Regions from separate parts of the Streptomyces sp. NPDC050988 genome, predicted to be linked through region 3. Evidence: riboswitches for the same ligand, from Rfam matches in the RefSeq annotation. Region 3 holds a riboswitch; each other region holds the start of a gene.
What was found. Region 3 has a riboswitch for cobalamin ahead of ACIBEI_RS10715 (ABC transporter substrate-binding protein). Riboswitches for the same ligand answer to the same signal wherever they lie in the genome.
Positions count from the first base shown of each region.

Region 1: another riboswitch for cobalamin. It lies ahead of metE (5-methyltetrahydropteroyltriglutamate--homocysteine S-methyltransferase); the one in region 3 lies ahead of ACIBEI_RS10715 (ABC transporter substrate-binding protein).
Region 2: another riboswitch for cobalamin. It lies ahead of ACIBEI_RS16130 (prenyltransferase/squalene oxidase repeat-containing protein); the one in region 3 lies ahead of ACIBEI_RS10715 (ABC transporter substrate-binding protein).

Region 1 is NZ_JBITFQ010000023.1:7,058-11,437, reverse strand. It holds gene metE (5-methyltetrahydropteroyltriglutamate--homocysteine S-methyltransferase) at 1-2,273, opposite strand, end outside; cobalamin riboswitch at 2,435-2,659, opposite strand; gene meaB (methylmalonyl Co-A mutase-associated GTPase MeaB) at 2,886-3,872, opposite strand; gene scpA (methylmalonyl-CoA mutase) at 3,878-4,380, opposite strand, start outside.
Region 2 is NZ_JBITFQ010000006.1:75,305-79,684, reverse strand. It holds gene ACIBEI_RS16140 (energy-coupling factor transporter transmembrane component T) at 1-196, opposite strand, end outside; gene ACIBEI_RS16135 (SCO2322 family protein) at 347-1,057, opposite strand; gene ACIBEI_RS16130 (prenyltransferase/squalene oxidase repeat-containing protein) at 1,054-2,322, opposite strand; cobalamin riboswitch at 2,430-2,626, opposite strand; gene ACIBEI_RS16125 (phosphotransferase) at 2,712-3,443, shown strand; gene abc-f (ribosomal protection-like ABC-F family protein) at 3,779-4,380, shown strand, end outside.
Region 3 is NZ_JBITFQ010000003.1:553,646-558,025, forward strand. It holds gene ACIBEI_RS10705 (ABC transporter ATP-binding protein) at 1-256, opposite strand, end outside; gene ACIBEI_RS10710 (FecCD family ABC transporter permease) at 256-1,269, opposite strand; gene ACIBEI_RS10715 (ABC transporter substrate-binding protein) at 1,266-2,300, opposite strand; cobalamin riboswitch at 2,367-2,554, opposite strand; gene ACIBEI_RS10720 (TIGR03767 family metallophosphoesterase) at 2,787-4,380, shown strand, end outside.

The DNA.
Region 1 (4,380 bases), on a different contig from region 3:
AGGTTGTCCAGGGAGGCTCGGGTCTCGGGCCAGCCTCGGGTCTTCAGGCCGCAGTCGGGGTTGACCCAGAGCCGTTCGGCCGGGATGGCCTCAAGTCCCTTGCGCAGCAGGGCGGCCGCCTCGTCCGTGCTCGGCACGCGCGGGGAGTGGATGTCGTAGACACCGGGCCCGGCCTCGCGCGGATAGCCGTGGGCGGCCAGTTCGCGGGCGACCTGCATGTGGGAGCGGGCGGCCTCCAGGCTGATGACGTCCGCGTCGAGATCGTCGATCGCCTGGACGATGTCGCCGAACTCGGCGTAGCACATGTGGGTGTGGATCTGGGTGTCCGGCCGGACCCCGGCGGTGGTGAGCCGGAACGCCTCGGTGGCCCACGCCAGATAGCCGGGGCGGTCGGCGGCGCGCAGCGGCAGGGTCTCGCGCAGCGCGGGTTCGTCGACCTGGATGACCGAAGTCCCGGCCGTCTCAAGGTCGTTGACCTCGTCGCGCAGGGCGAGGGCCACCTGGCGGGCGGTGTCGCCGAGCGGCTGGTCGTCGCGGACGAAGGACCAGGCGAGCATGGTGACCGGCCCCGTGAGCATGCCCTTGACGGGGCGCGGGGTTAGCGACTGGGCGTACGTCGTCCAGCGCACGGTCATCGGCTCGGGGCGGGAGATGTCGCCGGCCAGGATCGGCGGACGGACGTAACGGGTGCCGTACGACTGGACCCAGCCGTGCTGCGTGGCGAGATAGCCCGTCAGCTGCTCGGCGAAGTACTGGACCATGTCGTTGCGTTCGGCCTCGCCGTGCACGAGGACGTCCAGGCCGGTCTTCTCCTGGAAGGAGATCACCTCCTGGATCTCGGCCCTGATGCGCTCCTCGTAGCCGGCCGTGTCGATGCGCCCGGCGCGCAGGTCGGCGCGGGCGACGCGCAGTTCGGCGGTCTGCGGGAAGGAGCCGATGGTGGTGGTCGGGAGGAGGGGCAGACCCAGGTGGGCGCGCTGCGCGGCGGCGCGTTCGCCGTACGGCTGGGAGCGGCGGCAGTTGGCGTCCGTGACCGCACCGACCCGCGCCCGTACGGCCGGGTCGCGGGTGATGGGCGAGTTCGCGCGGGAGGCCAGGGCGGCCCGGTTGGCGGCGAGTTCGCCGGTGATCGATCCCGTGCCCTGGGCGAGTCCCTTGGCGAGGGTGACGATCTCGGCCGTCTTCTGCCGGGCGAAGGCGAGCCAGCGCAGGATCTGGGGCTCGATGTCCCGTTCGGCGGTCGCGTCGAGCGGCACATGGAGCAGCGAGCAGGACGCGGCCACGTCGACCCGGTCGGCCAGCCCGAGCAGGGTGCCGAGCGTGGCGAGGGACTTGGTGAGGTCGTTGACCCAGATGTTGCGGCCGTTGACCACGCCCGCGATCAGGCGCTTGCCGGGCAGCCCGCCCACGGTGGCGAGCGCGTCCAGGTTGGCGGCGGCCGCCTCGGTGAAGTCGAGGGCGAGACCCTCTACCGGGGCCTTGGCCAGCACCGGCAGCGCGTCGCCGAGCCGGTCGAAGTAGGAGGCGACCAGCAGCTTCGGACGCTCGGTGAGCGCGCCGAGGTTGCGGTAGGCGCGCGTGGCCGCGTTGAGTTCGGCGGGCGTACGGTCCTGGACCAGGGCCGGTTCGTCGAGCTGCACCCACTCCGCGCCCGCCGCCCGCAGGTCGGAGAGGACCTCGGCGTACACCGGCAGGAGCCGGTCCAGCAGGGTCAGCGGGTCGAAGTCGGCGGCCACACCGGGCGCGGGCTTGGCGAGCAGGAGGTAGGTGACGGGTCCGACGAGGACCGGCCGGGCGGTGAGGCCGAGGGCGAGGGCTTCGCGTAGCTCGGCGACCTGCTTGGCGGAGTCGGCCGTGAAGACGGTGTCCGGACCCAACTCCGGCACCAGATAGTGGTAGTTGGTGTCGAACCACTTCGTCATCTCCAGCGGCGCCACGTCCTGCGTGCCGCGGGCCATCGCGAAGTAGCCGTCGAGCGCGTCGGCCTGGACTGCGGCGCGGTGGCGCCCGGGGATCGCGCCGACCATGACGCTGGTGTCCAGGACATGGTCGTAGTACGAGAAGTCGCCGGTCGGCACTTCGTGGATGCCTGCCTCGGCCAGCTGCCGCCAGTTGGTGCGGCGCAGTTCGGCGGCGGTGGCCCGGAGGGCGTCGGCGTCGACGCGGCCCTTCCAGTACCTCTCGATCGCCTTCTTCAGTTCCCGGCCACTGCCCTGACGGGGGTAGCCGTACACGGTGGCCCGTGCCGCCGCGGCTGCGGACTTCGATGTCACGGAACTCTCCTTCGCGAGATGTCTCCCTGAGATCCCGGGACGGACGTGAGCGCGAAGGGGTGACGAACCCGGCCGAGGAACCTCGCGCGGCAAGGCGCGGTCGTCCACCGGATATGTACGCCGACCCGCCCACGAGGTCATCGGGATGTCCGTACGCGATCGGTCACGTACGGGCAGATGGCAGGTCTTCGGACTCGCGAGCACGTCCTCCGTACGGAGGACACCTACTGGCCGTCGCTTCCCAGGTCCCGCTTCTCGGGGCCCAGTGCGTATGACGGCGGTCGTTCTCGCTCACCGCTGCGGGGCAGTCCCGGATTCCCACCGGGTTCCCTCTTGCGACGCATCCCGCCTGGCGGACGGGGCGAACCAGCTGCACCGGCCAGCCTAGGGGGCGCGGCCGCGCGACGCGGAACTTTGCCCATATGCCGGACGGTCGTACGAGACACCGCCCAGGTGAACCGGGCGGGTACCGCCCCACTCCTGTGGCGCCGCCCGCCCTGGTCCCCCAACGGCCACCGGCCCCTCAGCCGGTGGCGCACCGGCCGGAGTGAACACGCGTTGCGCACTTCCCACTCCGACCCGGTGCCGCTCAGCCCGGCCCGGTCCGGCGGCTCAGTCCGTATCGCCGCCGAACGCCCGCAGAATGCGCTCGGCGGCGAGCGTGGCCGTCAACTCGCCGTCCCTGACCCGCTGTTCGAGGTCGGGTCCGAGAGCTCGTACGGCGGGGTCGGCGTGCAGGCGGCCGAGGAGTTCGTCGCGCACCATCGTCCAGGTCCAGTCGACCTGCTGGTCACGGCGCTTGGCGGCGAGGCGGCCGGTCGAGTCGAGGAGCGCGCGGTGCTGTTCGAGGCGCTCCCAGACCGTGTCGAGGCCGGTCGACTCACGGGCGCTGCAACTCAGCACCGGTGGCGTCCAGGCGGTATCGGCGGGATGCATCAGCCGCAGAGCGCCCGCCAACTCCCTTGCCGCGCCCCGGGCTTCACGCTCGTGGGGTCCGTCCGCCTTGTTGACGGCGATCACGTCCGCCAGCTCCAGGACACCCTTCTTGATGCCCTGCAACTGGTCCCCGGTCCGGGCGAGGGTCAGGAGCAGGAAGGAGTCGACCATGTTCGCGACGGCGGTCTCGGACTGGCCGACGCCGACCGTCTCGACCAGGACGACGTCGTAGCCCGCCGCCTCCATCACCACGATCGACTCCCGGGTCGCCTTCGCGACTCCGCCGAGCGTCCCGGCGGTGGGGGAGGGCCGGATGAAGGCCGCCGGGTCGACGGCCAGGCGTTCCATGCGTGTCTTGTCGCCGAGGATGGACCCGCCCGTCCGGCTCGACGACGGGTCGACGGCGAGCACCGCCACCCGGTACCCGAGCGAGGTGAGCAGCGTCCCGAACGCGTCGATGAACGTCGACTTGCCCACGCCCGGCACACCGCTGATGCCGATCCGCCGCGCCTTCCCGCTGTGCGGCAGCAGCTCGGTCAGCAACTCCTGTGCCATCGCCCGGTGTTGGGGCCTCGTCGACTCCACGAGCGTGATGGCACGCGCCACCAGCGCCCGCTTCCCGTCGAGCACGCCCTTCACATAGGTGTCGAGGTCGATCGCCATGGGGCTCAGAGGCCGTGGCCGAGGTCGGTGGTCAGGCGCTCGACCAGGTCGTACGCCGCGTCCGGGATCACCGTCCCGGGCGGGAAGACGGCCGCGGCGCCCATCTCGATCAGCGTGGGCACGTCCTGCGGCGGAATCACCCCGCCGACCACGATCATGATGTCCTCGCGCCCCTCCTCGGCGAGCTGCTCCCGCAGCGCCGGTACGAGGGTCAGGTGCCCGGCGGCCAGCGAGGAGACGCCGACGATGTGCACGTCCGCCTCGACGGCCTGGCGGGCCACTTCACCCGGCGTCTGGAACAGCGGGCCGACGTCCACGTCGAAGCCGAGGTCGGCGAAGGCGGTCGCGATCACCTTCTGGCCGCGGTCGTGCCCGTCCTGGCCCATCTTGGCGACCAGGATGCGCGGGCGGCGCCCCTCGGCCTCCTCGAAGGACTCCACCAGCGTGCGCGTGCGCTCGACGGACGGGGACGCGCCGGCTTCGTTGCGGTACACACCGGAGATCGTAC
Region 2 (4,380 bases), on a different contig from region 3:
TGCGGCGGGCGGCCACGACGTAGCCGGCTACGCCGATCAGGAGGGCCAGGAGGAGGGGGTTCGTGGTGCGGGATGCGGCCGTTCCTAGGCTCAGGGCCCAGAGCCACCAGGCACCGGGGTGGATTGCGTTGGTTCTGGTTGCTTGTGGGGCGGTGAGTCTGTGTTGGACTTTTCTGGAAAGGGCGCCCGGTGCCATGGGCTGTGCCCACCCGTTCCGCCCTGCGGAACGCCTGCCCACAGAGGTGGCAGCGGTAGCTGGGGCGGCGGCGGGCGTAGGCCCGGGAGTGTCTCCGGTGCCGCGCCTCCGGTACTCGTCGTCGTTGCTGGCGGTCATTGCACAGGCCCGTCAGTCGCGGCGGCGGCGGGCTTGCCATACCGCCGCCGAGCCCAGGGCCGCCACCGCGGCGATTCCGGCCAACAGGCCCACCGAGGGGCCGCCGTCCCCGTTGCCGGGCTTGCTCTCCGCCTCCTCGCCGGGCGACGTCGAAGTCTTCGGGCGGTCGGCCGCGACCGGTTCTCCGCAGCCCGTGGTCGGGTAGCCCGCGATGGCGCAGAGCAGGGCGTTGGTGTCGTAGCGGAGGGGTTTGGCGACGGCGGCGAGGGCGTCGGCGGTCGTGGCGTCGTCGTCGACGCGGGCGCAGGCCGTGCGGGGGCGGGGCGGGGTCGAGCCGGACGGGGCGTCCGCGGCCGTGCCGAAGTCGAGGACGAGGCCGACCCGCTTGGACCCCTCCCGTGCGGGCGTCTTCGCGCAGATCGTCGCGAAGTCGGCCGCCCCGCGCGGCTTCGCCGAGTCCTTCGAGTCCTCGCTCACCGAGAAACGGAACCCCTGGACATCACCGTCCGAGGGCCGTGCGGTCGACGGCCCCTGGGTCGCGTACACCCACGTATCGGCCGGGACGGTCGTATCGGCTGTATCGGTCGTATCGGCCGTATCGGCGGTGGAGTCCCGGTCCCAGAAGGACCAGTAGCGGTAGCCGACCGCCTGGGCCTGCCCCGCCGTGCCGAGGACGGCGAGCAGGAGACACAGGACCGGCAGAACCAGGCGGCGGCAGGTCACGGCTGCTGCTTCTTGTTACGGCCGCTGAGGAGGAAGCCGATTCCGATGCCGCCGACCAGGCCGACCCCGATGATCCACCAGAGGCTGACCCCGCCGTCGTCCTCGTCCGAGGTGTCCGCCTCGTCGTTCTTGCCGTCCGCCGGGGCGGTGGAGGCGTCGGAGGAAGTCGCCGCGGGGCCGGTCGCGCCGAGCTGCTTCACGAGGTCGGCGCCGCCGAAGGCGCGCGGGTCCGTGCCGGTGGCGTTCGCCGCGAAGATCAGCTGCGCGTACGCCGCCGGGCCGCTCTTCGCCGCCCAGGTACCGGAGTTCTTCTCCAGCCAGGCCAGCGGCTTCCCGGTGTCGGCCGTGCGGCCCGCGGCGGCGAGCGCGACGACCGTGTCGGCGGTGTTGCCGTAGTCGGGCTGGTCCTCGGCACCGGGGAGGGAGGACTTCAGATAGCCGTTCTTGGCGACCGCGCCCGCGAGGTACAGGGCACCGTTGGCAGCCGCGTCCTCGATCGTGAAGGAGTCGCCGCCCGCGCACTGGGACGCCTTCGGGGACGCCTTGTCGGCGCCGTCCTCGTCGGGATCGGCGTCCAGGCCCTCGCCGAGCGCGCCCAGCACCCCGGCCGCCGTGGCGTCCGCGTTCGCCGCGAGCTTGCCCTTCTTGTCCGGCTGGAAGGCGAAGGCGCCGCCGCCGGTCTCGTCGCAGGGGACGGAGAGGCCGAGCAGGGCGTCGTACGGCGTCCGGTCGTCCTTCGAGGGCACGTCCTTCGGGTCGGTGTCCCCGGCGTCCAGGGCCCCGATCACGACGGACGTCGAGTTGGTGTCGCTGGGCGTGCCGGGGAAGTAGCCCCAGCCGCCGTCCTTGTTCTGCACGGACTTCAGCCACTTCACGGCCGCGCCCGTCACGGCGTCGCTCGCGTCGAGGGCCTCCAGGGCCTGCAGCGCGGCGGCCGTGCTGTTCGTGTCGACCTTGGTCTTGGCGTCGCACTTGGCGCTCGGGTCGGGGCGGTACGCCGCGAAGGCCCCGCTCTCGCACTGCTGCCCGACGAGCCAGTCGACGGACTTCTTCGCGGGCTTCACCTCCACCGTGTCCTGGGCGAGCAGCGCGAGCGACTGCCGCCAGACGCCGTCGTAGGTGGGGTCGGTGCTGCCGTACAGGGCGGAGGGGAACGCCTGGGACGGGGTCGCGCCGGGCGACTCGTCGGCGAGGGCGGCCGGCGCGAACGCCGTACCGATCACGGCGGTAGCGGCCAGTACCGCTGCGCTGCGGCGGACAAACATGATCGGCGGATGCCTCTCCCGGTCAGGGAGCCGGGCAGCCTGGAATCCAAGGCGGCTCGGCTCCGTATGCCTCGACGGTGCCGGTCACCGGCGGTCCCGGTGACGCGAGCCGGTCACGTCCGTACGGGGCAGTCCGGCTCACCGCCCCTGATCGGCTGATCCATTGATCCACTGAATCCATTGGTCCAGTGATCCAGTGATCGACCGATCGGCCGGGCGGCACACGGTTGCGGGTCAGCGCCGGATTTGCACCGGCTTCCCCCCGTAACGACTGTGATGACGACCCGCTCACTGTACCGGCCCGTAGCAAGACCCTGAGGGGCGGCTGTTGGGGGTCGCCTGTGGGCCTGTCTGTGAGGCCGGGCGGCGGCTCCGGGTAGCTTCTGCCCATGGGGATACCTGCGGGGGCCGGCCGCCTGCTCGGTTCGGGGCGCACGGCGGATGTCTACGCGCTCGACGATCACGACGGCTACGACGGTCTCGGCGATGGTTCCGGGGGCGGGGCGTGGGTGCTGCGCCGCTACCGGGACGGCTATGGGGACGCGCCGGCCGAGGCGGCCGTCATGGAGCACGTACGGGGTCACGGCTATCCCGTGCCGCGCGTGCGGGCTGCGGACGCGCGCACCGACCTCGTGATGGAGCGGCTGTACGGGCCGACCGTGGTCGAGGCGCTGGCCGTCGGCCAACTCGCGGCCGGGGAGGCAGGGTTGGCGCTCGCCCGGCTCCTGCGCGACCTGCACGCGATCCCGGCCCGCCGTTCCACCGACCCCGCCGTACGCGTCCTGCACCTGGATCTGCACCCGGAGAACGTCCTCCTGACCCCGGCCGGCCCCATGGTGATCGACTGGGCCAACACCGACGAGGGTCCGCCCGGCCGCGACTGGAGCATGTCCGCCGTGATCGTGGCCCAGGTGGCCGTCGACGACGATCCCCGCGCCCTCCTGGCCGAGGAGATGCTGTCCGCCCTGCTGACCGGCTGCCCCGACCCGGCACTCCTGACGGGCCCGGACGGCGGTCTCGGCTGGGCCACACGGCAACGGGCCGCCAACCCGACGATGAGCCCGCACGAGGTCGAACTCCTGGGTGAGGCAGGGGAGTTGATCCGCAGACTGCTGGCCTAGGAGGGCCGTGGGGCGTCCGGTTGTGCGGCTGGTCTACATCGACCCCACCCCGCCGATCACCGACAAACGCCTGCGCCGCCGCTGAAGCCAGCTCGCCTCCCTACCCGCAGGCGCAAGCGGACCCCGCTTTCCTGTGGGGGTGCGGGCTAAAGCTATTGACGAGACGGACCGTATCGTCTAGCTTATTGTTCATCGGTCGGCAGCCGGTGCTTCCGCTGTCAGCCGCACGACCCTGTTCACCGAGCAAAGGACCGCACTTGCACTGTGCTTCCGTCGACACCACCGTCACCACCGTCACTGCTTCTCCTCTCACCGCGTCTCTCGCCACGTCCCAGATCGCTCTCGCCGAGGTGACCAAGCGCTACGGCGACCGCGTGGTGCTGGACCGTGTGTCCCTCACTGTCCGGCCGGGTGAGAAGGTCGGGATCGTCGGGGACAACGGCTCCGGGAAGTCCACGCTCCTGCGGCTGCTGGCAGGGCAGGAGCCGGTCGACAACGGCAGCCTGACCGTCGTCGCGCCGGGCGGGATCGGCCACCTTCGCCAGACCCTCGACCTGCCCGGTTCGGCGCGCGTGGGCGATGCTGTGGACCACGTACTGGGCGAACTACGCGCCCTGGAGCACCGTATTCGGGTCGCCGAGGCCGCACTGGGCACGGCCGGCACCGCCGAGTTGGACCGCTACGCGGCACTGGTGGCCGAGTTCGACGCGCGGGGCGGGCACAGCGCGGATCGCCGGGTCGAGGTGACCCTGCGACGGCTCGGCGAGCACGCGCCACTGGACCGGGAGCGTGCGCTGAACACCCTCTCCGGAGGGCAGCGCTCCCGGCTCGCGCTCGCCGCGACCCTGGCCTCGGCCCCCGAACTGCTGCTGCTCGACGAGCCGACCAACGACCTGGACGACGAGGCCGTGGCCTGGCTCGAAGGACATCTGCGCCG
Region 3 (4,380 bases):
TGACGACACCGGAGGCCGGGGCGAGGACACCGGCGAGCAGGCGCAGGAGGGTGGACTTGCCGGAGCCGTTCGGGCCGAGCAGTCCGACGGTGGTGCCGGGGACCGGGGTGATGCTGACGCCGTCGAGGATGACGCGGCCGTCGGCGGTGCGCGTGACGCGGTGGGCTCGGAGCCCCTCTCCCCGCGCGGCCTGCGCGCGCTCGGTTCCAGGTGCTGCCCGCACGCGCCCGGTGCTCTTGATGTCCTCCGCCGTCATCACACCCTCCGCGTCCGGTACAGCACCAGCACGAAGACCGGTACGCCGATCAACGAGGTCACCACGCCCACGGGCACCTCCTGTGGATCGAGGACGGTACGGGCCAGAGTGTCCACCCACACCAGGAACACCGCTCCGGCGAGGGCGGTGACCGGCAGCAGCCGGGCGTGCCCTGCCCCCACCAACGCCCTTGCCGCATGCGGGAGTACGAGGCCGACGAAGCCGATCGCGCCCGCCGAGCTGACGAGCGCGGCGGTCAGCAGTGCCGTGGCGCACAGCAGCACGAGTCGCGTACGGGCCACGGAGACCCCGAGCGTCGCGGCGGCGTCCTGGCCGAAGGCGAACGCGTCGAGCGTCCGCGCGTACCCGAGGCACACCAGCAGCGTCACCGCGAGGACCGCGAAGCACACCCAGACGTCGGTCCAGCCGACCCCGCTCAGCGAACCGAGCAGCCAGAACAGCACCCCGCGGGTGGTCTCGGCATCCGCGGCGGTCATCACGACGAAGGAGGTGAGCGCGGAGAAGAGCTGCATCGCGGCGACCCCGCTCAGCACCACACGGTCCGTCGCCCCGCCCAGTGTGTGGCTGAGCAGCAGGACGAGCCCGAACGACAGCACCGCGCCGAGGAACGCGCCCGCGGAGACGGAGACCAGGCCCCCGCCGACGCCGAGGACGACCACGATCACGGCGCCGGTCGAGGCGCCGGAGGACACCCCGAGGACGAACGGGTCGGCGAGCGGGTTGCGCAGCAGGGACTGCATCACCGCGCCGCACACGGCGAGTCCGGCACCGCACACGGCCGCCAGGAGCGTACGCGGCAGGCGCAGTTCCCAGACGATGCCCTCCCGGATCGGGGTCAACTCCGTGCTGCCCCAGCCGAGATGGGAGGCGACCACGGACCAGACGTCGCCGACCCGGATGTCCGCGGGGCCGATGGTGATGGCGACGGCGACAGATGCGAGGAGCAGGGCGACGCCCGCGGCGATGAGCAGTCCCAGGCGCGACCGTGTCACCCGGCGAGCCCGAACTCCCGCAGGGCGGAGGCGACTTGCTCGACACCCTCGACCGTGCGGATGGTCGGGTTCATCGCCTGCCCGCTGAGCAGGACGTACCGCTTCTTCTTCACGGCGGTCATGTTCTTGGTGACCGGGTCGGACTCCAGGAACTCGATCTTCTTCTTCGCGGACTCCGCGGTCTGCGACTTGCGCGTCAGGTCGCCGATGACGAGCACGTCGGGGTCGCGGTCGGCGACGGTCTCCCAGTTGATCTGGGGCCACTCCTCGCGCGTGTCGTCGAAGACGTTCTTCGCGCCGAGGGTCCGGGTGATGACGCCGGGCGCGCCGCAACAGCCCGCCATGTAGGGCGAGTCGGAGTTGGCGAACCAGTACAGGAGGGTGACATCGGAGGCATCGATTCCCGAAGTGGCCTTCTTCGTACGCCGCTTGAGGTCGGCGACGAGTTGCTCGCCCCGCTTCTCGACGCCGAACACCTCGGCCAGGTCGCGCACTTCGCCGTAGACGGCGTCGATGCCGAGGGCCTTCTTCCGTGAGCCGTCACCACCCGAGGCGTTGTCCTTGCCGACACAGTCGGAGGGCGAGACGTAGGCGGGCACGCCGAGCTTCTCGAACTGCTCCCGGGTGGCCACGCCGCCCTTGCCGAGCGTCGACACGAACGAGGCGGCGACGAAGTCGGGGTCGGCGTCCAGGACACGTTCGAAGGAGGGGTTGTTGTCGGCGATCCGCTCCACCTTCGCGTTCGCCTTCTCCAGGCCCTTCATCACCGGGTCGGTCCAGGTCGCGGTGCCGGCCATGCGGTCGGCGAGGCCGAGCGAGAGCATGATCTCGGTGGTGCCCTGGTTGAGGGAGACGGCCCGCTTCGGCGGGGACTCGACGCGTACGGTCTGCCCGCAGTTGTCGAGGGTGACGGCGGGCCCGGAGTTCCCGGAGTCCGTGTCCGACGATGTGTCTCCCGAACCGCAGCCGGTCAGCAGGAGGGCCCCGGACAGGACGAGGGCAGCGGGACGGGCAAGACGTGCGACGGGCACGGGAGTTCCTCAGGCGTCGAGGGCTCGAACGCGGAGCCCGGTCGTACGGTGCTCCCCCGTCGGCGCGTGACCGCGGAGGCCGCCAGCAGGTCTTCGGACTCGGGGTCACCCGGACGAGGCGCCTTCCCGGACCGTCATACCGGTCCAGTGGCCGATGCCCCGCCCGTCACCCTCACCGCTGCGCGTCAGCTCCGGATTTCCACCGGATTCCCTGACCCACGTACATGGGTTCGACTGGCCTCGGCAAGCTATCACGGCGGGTGTCGCGGACCGGCGGGCGGACGTGCGGAGAGACCGGGGACGGACCGGCGTTCGGACCTGCCGACGGACGCGGCGGACGGACCGGCACTACGGGCCCCATCGGCCGCTCCACCTGTTCCGGCCGTGTTCACGGCTACGCCACACCCGCGCCCACGCCCCTGCCCCCACGGCCTGAATGAGTGGTTCCGCTCAGTGAATCTCCAGGAGGCACCGGAGGGCCGCCCCATGACCGGGACCGAAATGGCGGGGACCGCATCCGCAATCGACCGTCGTCGCTTTCTGCTGGCGTCCGGCGCCGTCGCGGTGGGAGCGACCGGAGGAGCCGCGACCCTCTTCCCACGGCAGCGCCCGACCCCCTCCGTGCAACCAGCCGCGGAGAGTGCGGCCCCGCAGCCGCCCCTCGCCACCCGACGACCGGCACGCCAGGCGCCGCGACGCGCGGCGCCGTACGCGGCCACCACTCTGGACACGACGGCCCGCCTCGGAGGCCAAGCGCACGGCACCTACCGACGGCTCGTATCGGGCCCCGGCTGGCCCATGGTCGTACGCGGAGATCTCGCTCCTGCCGCCACCGGCTGCCAGGACCGGCGCACACCGCTCGCGTGCTTCGTGCAGTTCACCGACCTGCACCTCACCGATGTGCAGAACCCGCTGCGCACCGAGTTCCTGCGGTCGCGCAGGCCCGCCGCGTGGCGGGCCCAGGAGGCGCTGGGGGTGGCCGGGGCGGTGGCGCTCGTGGAGCAGGTGAACGCGCTCGGAGAGGGACCGAACACCGGTCTCGCGCCCGGGTTCGTGATGACGACGGGCGACAACATCGACAACAACTCCGCGATCGAACTGGAGTGGTTCCTCACGCTGATGAGCGGCGGCAGGATCACTCCCAACAGCGGGGATCCTGCGGCGTACGAAGGCGTCCAGAACTCCGGCCTGCCTCTGTACTGGCATCCGGACGACGCCGCCCTGCGCGACCTGGACAAGCGGCGCGGGCTGCCCCGCATACCCGGCTTCCTCGACGCCGCGATACGGCCCGTGACCAGCCCGGGGCTCGACATCCCCTGGTACTCCACGGTCGGCAACCACGACGACATACCCGGCGGCTGTCTGTCACCCGCGCTGGGCGACTTCGCCGTCGGCTCCCGCAAGCTGCTGTCGGTCCCTGCCACGGACGCGGCCGCCTACGCGAAGGCGCTGAACTCCGGCGACGACCCCAAGAGCGAGGTACTCACGGCGATCCTGAAGCGGCACGCCACCTCGGCGCGGACGGTGACGGCCGACGAACGGCGCCGGCTGTGCACCCCGCACGACTACCTGGCCGCGCATCTGGACCCCGCCCACGCCGGAGCGGGCCCGGTCGGCCACGGCTACACGGAGAACAACCTGGACGGCGACCGGATGTACTACACGTTCCGGGTCGCCGAGAACGTCATCGGTATCAGCATCGACACGACGTACCGCAGCGGCCACTACGAGGGCTCGCTGGGCACCGATCAGCTCCGCTGGCTGGAGCGGACGCTGGCCGCGCACAGCTCCCGGTCCTACGACGCCGACGGCCGCCTCGTGCGGAACGCCGGGGCCGACGACGCACATGTCCTGGTCTTCAGCCACCACCACAGTCCGAGCATGACCCGCCGCCCCGACGCCGCCCGCACCGACGAACCGCGGCACGACGGTGCGGAGGTCCTCGCCCTGCTCCACCGGTTCCCGAACGTGGTGGCGTGGATCAACGGCCACAGCCACGTCAACCGGATCACGGCCCACGCGCACGCCACGCCCGCCCGGTCCTTCTGGGAGGTCAACACCGCCTCCCACCTGGACTACC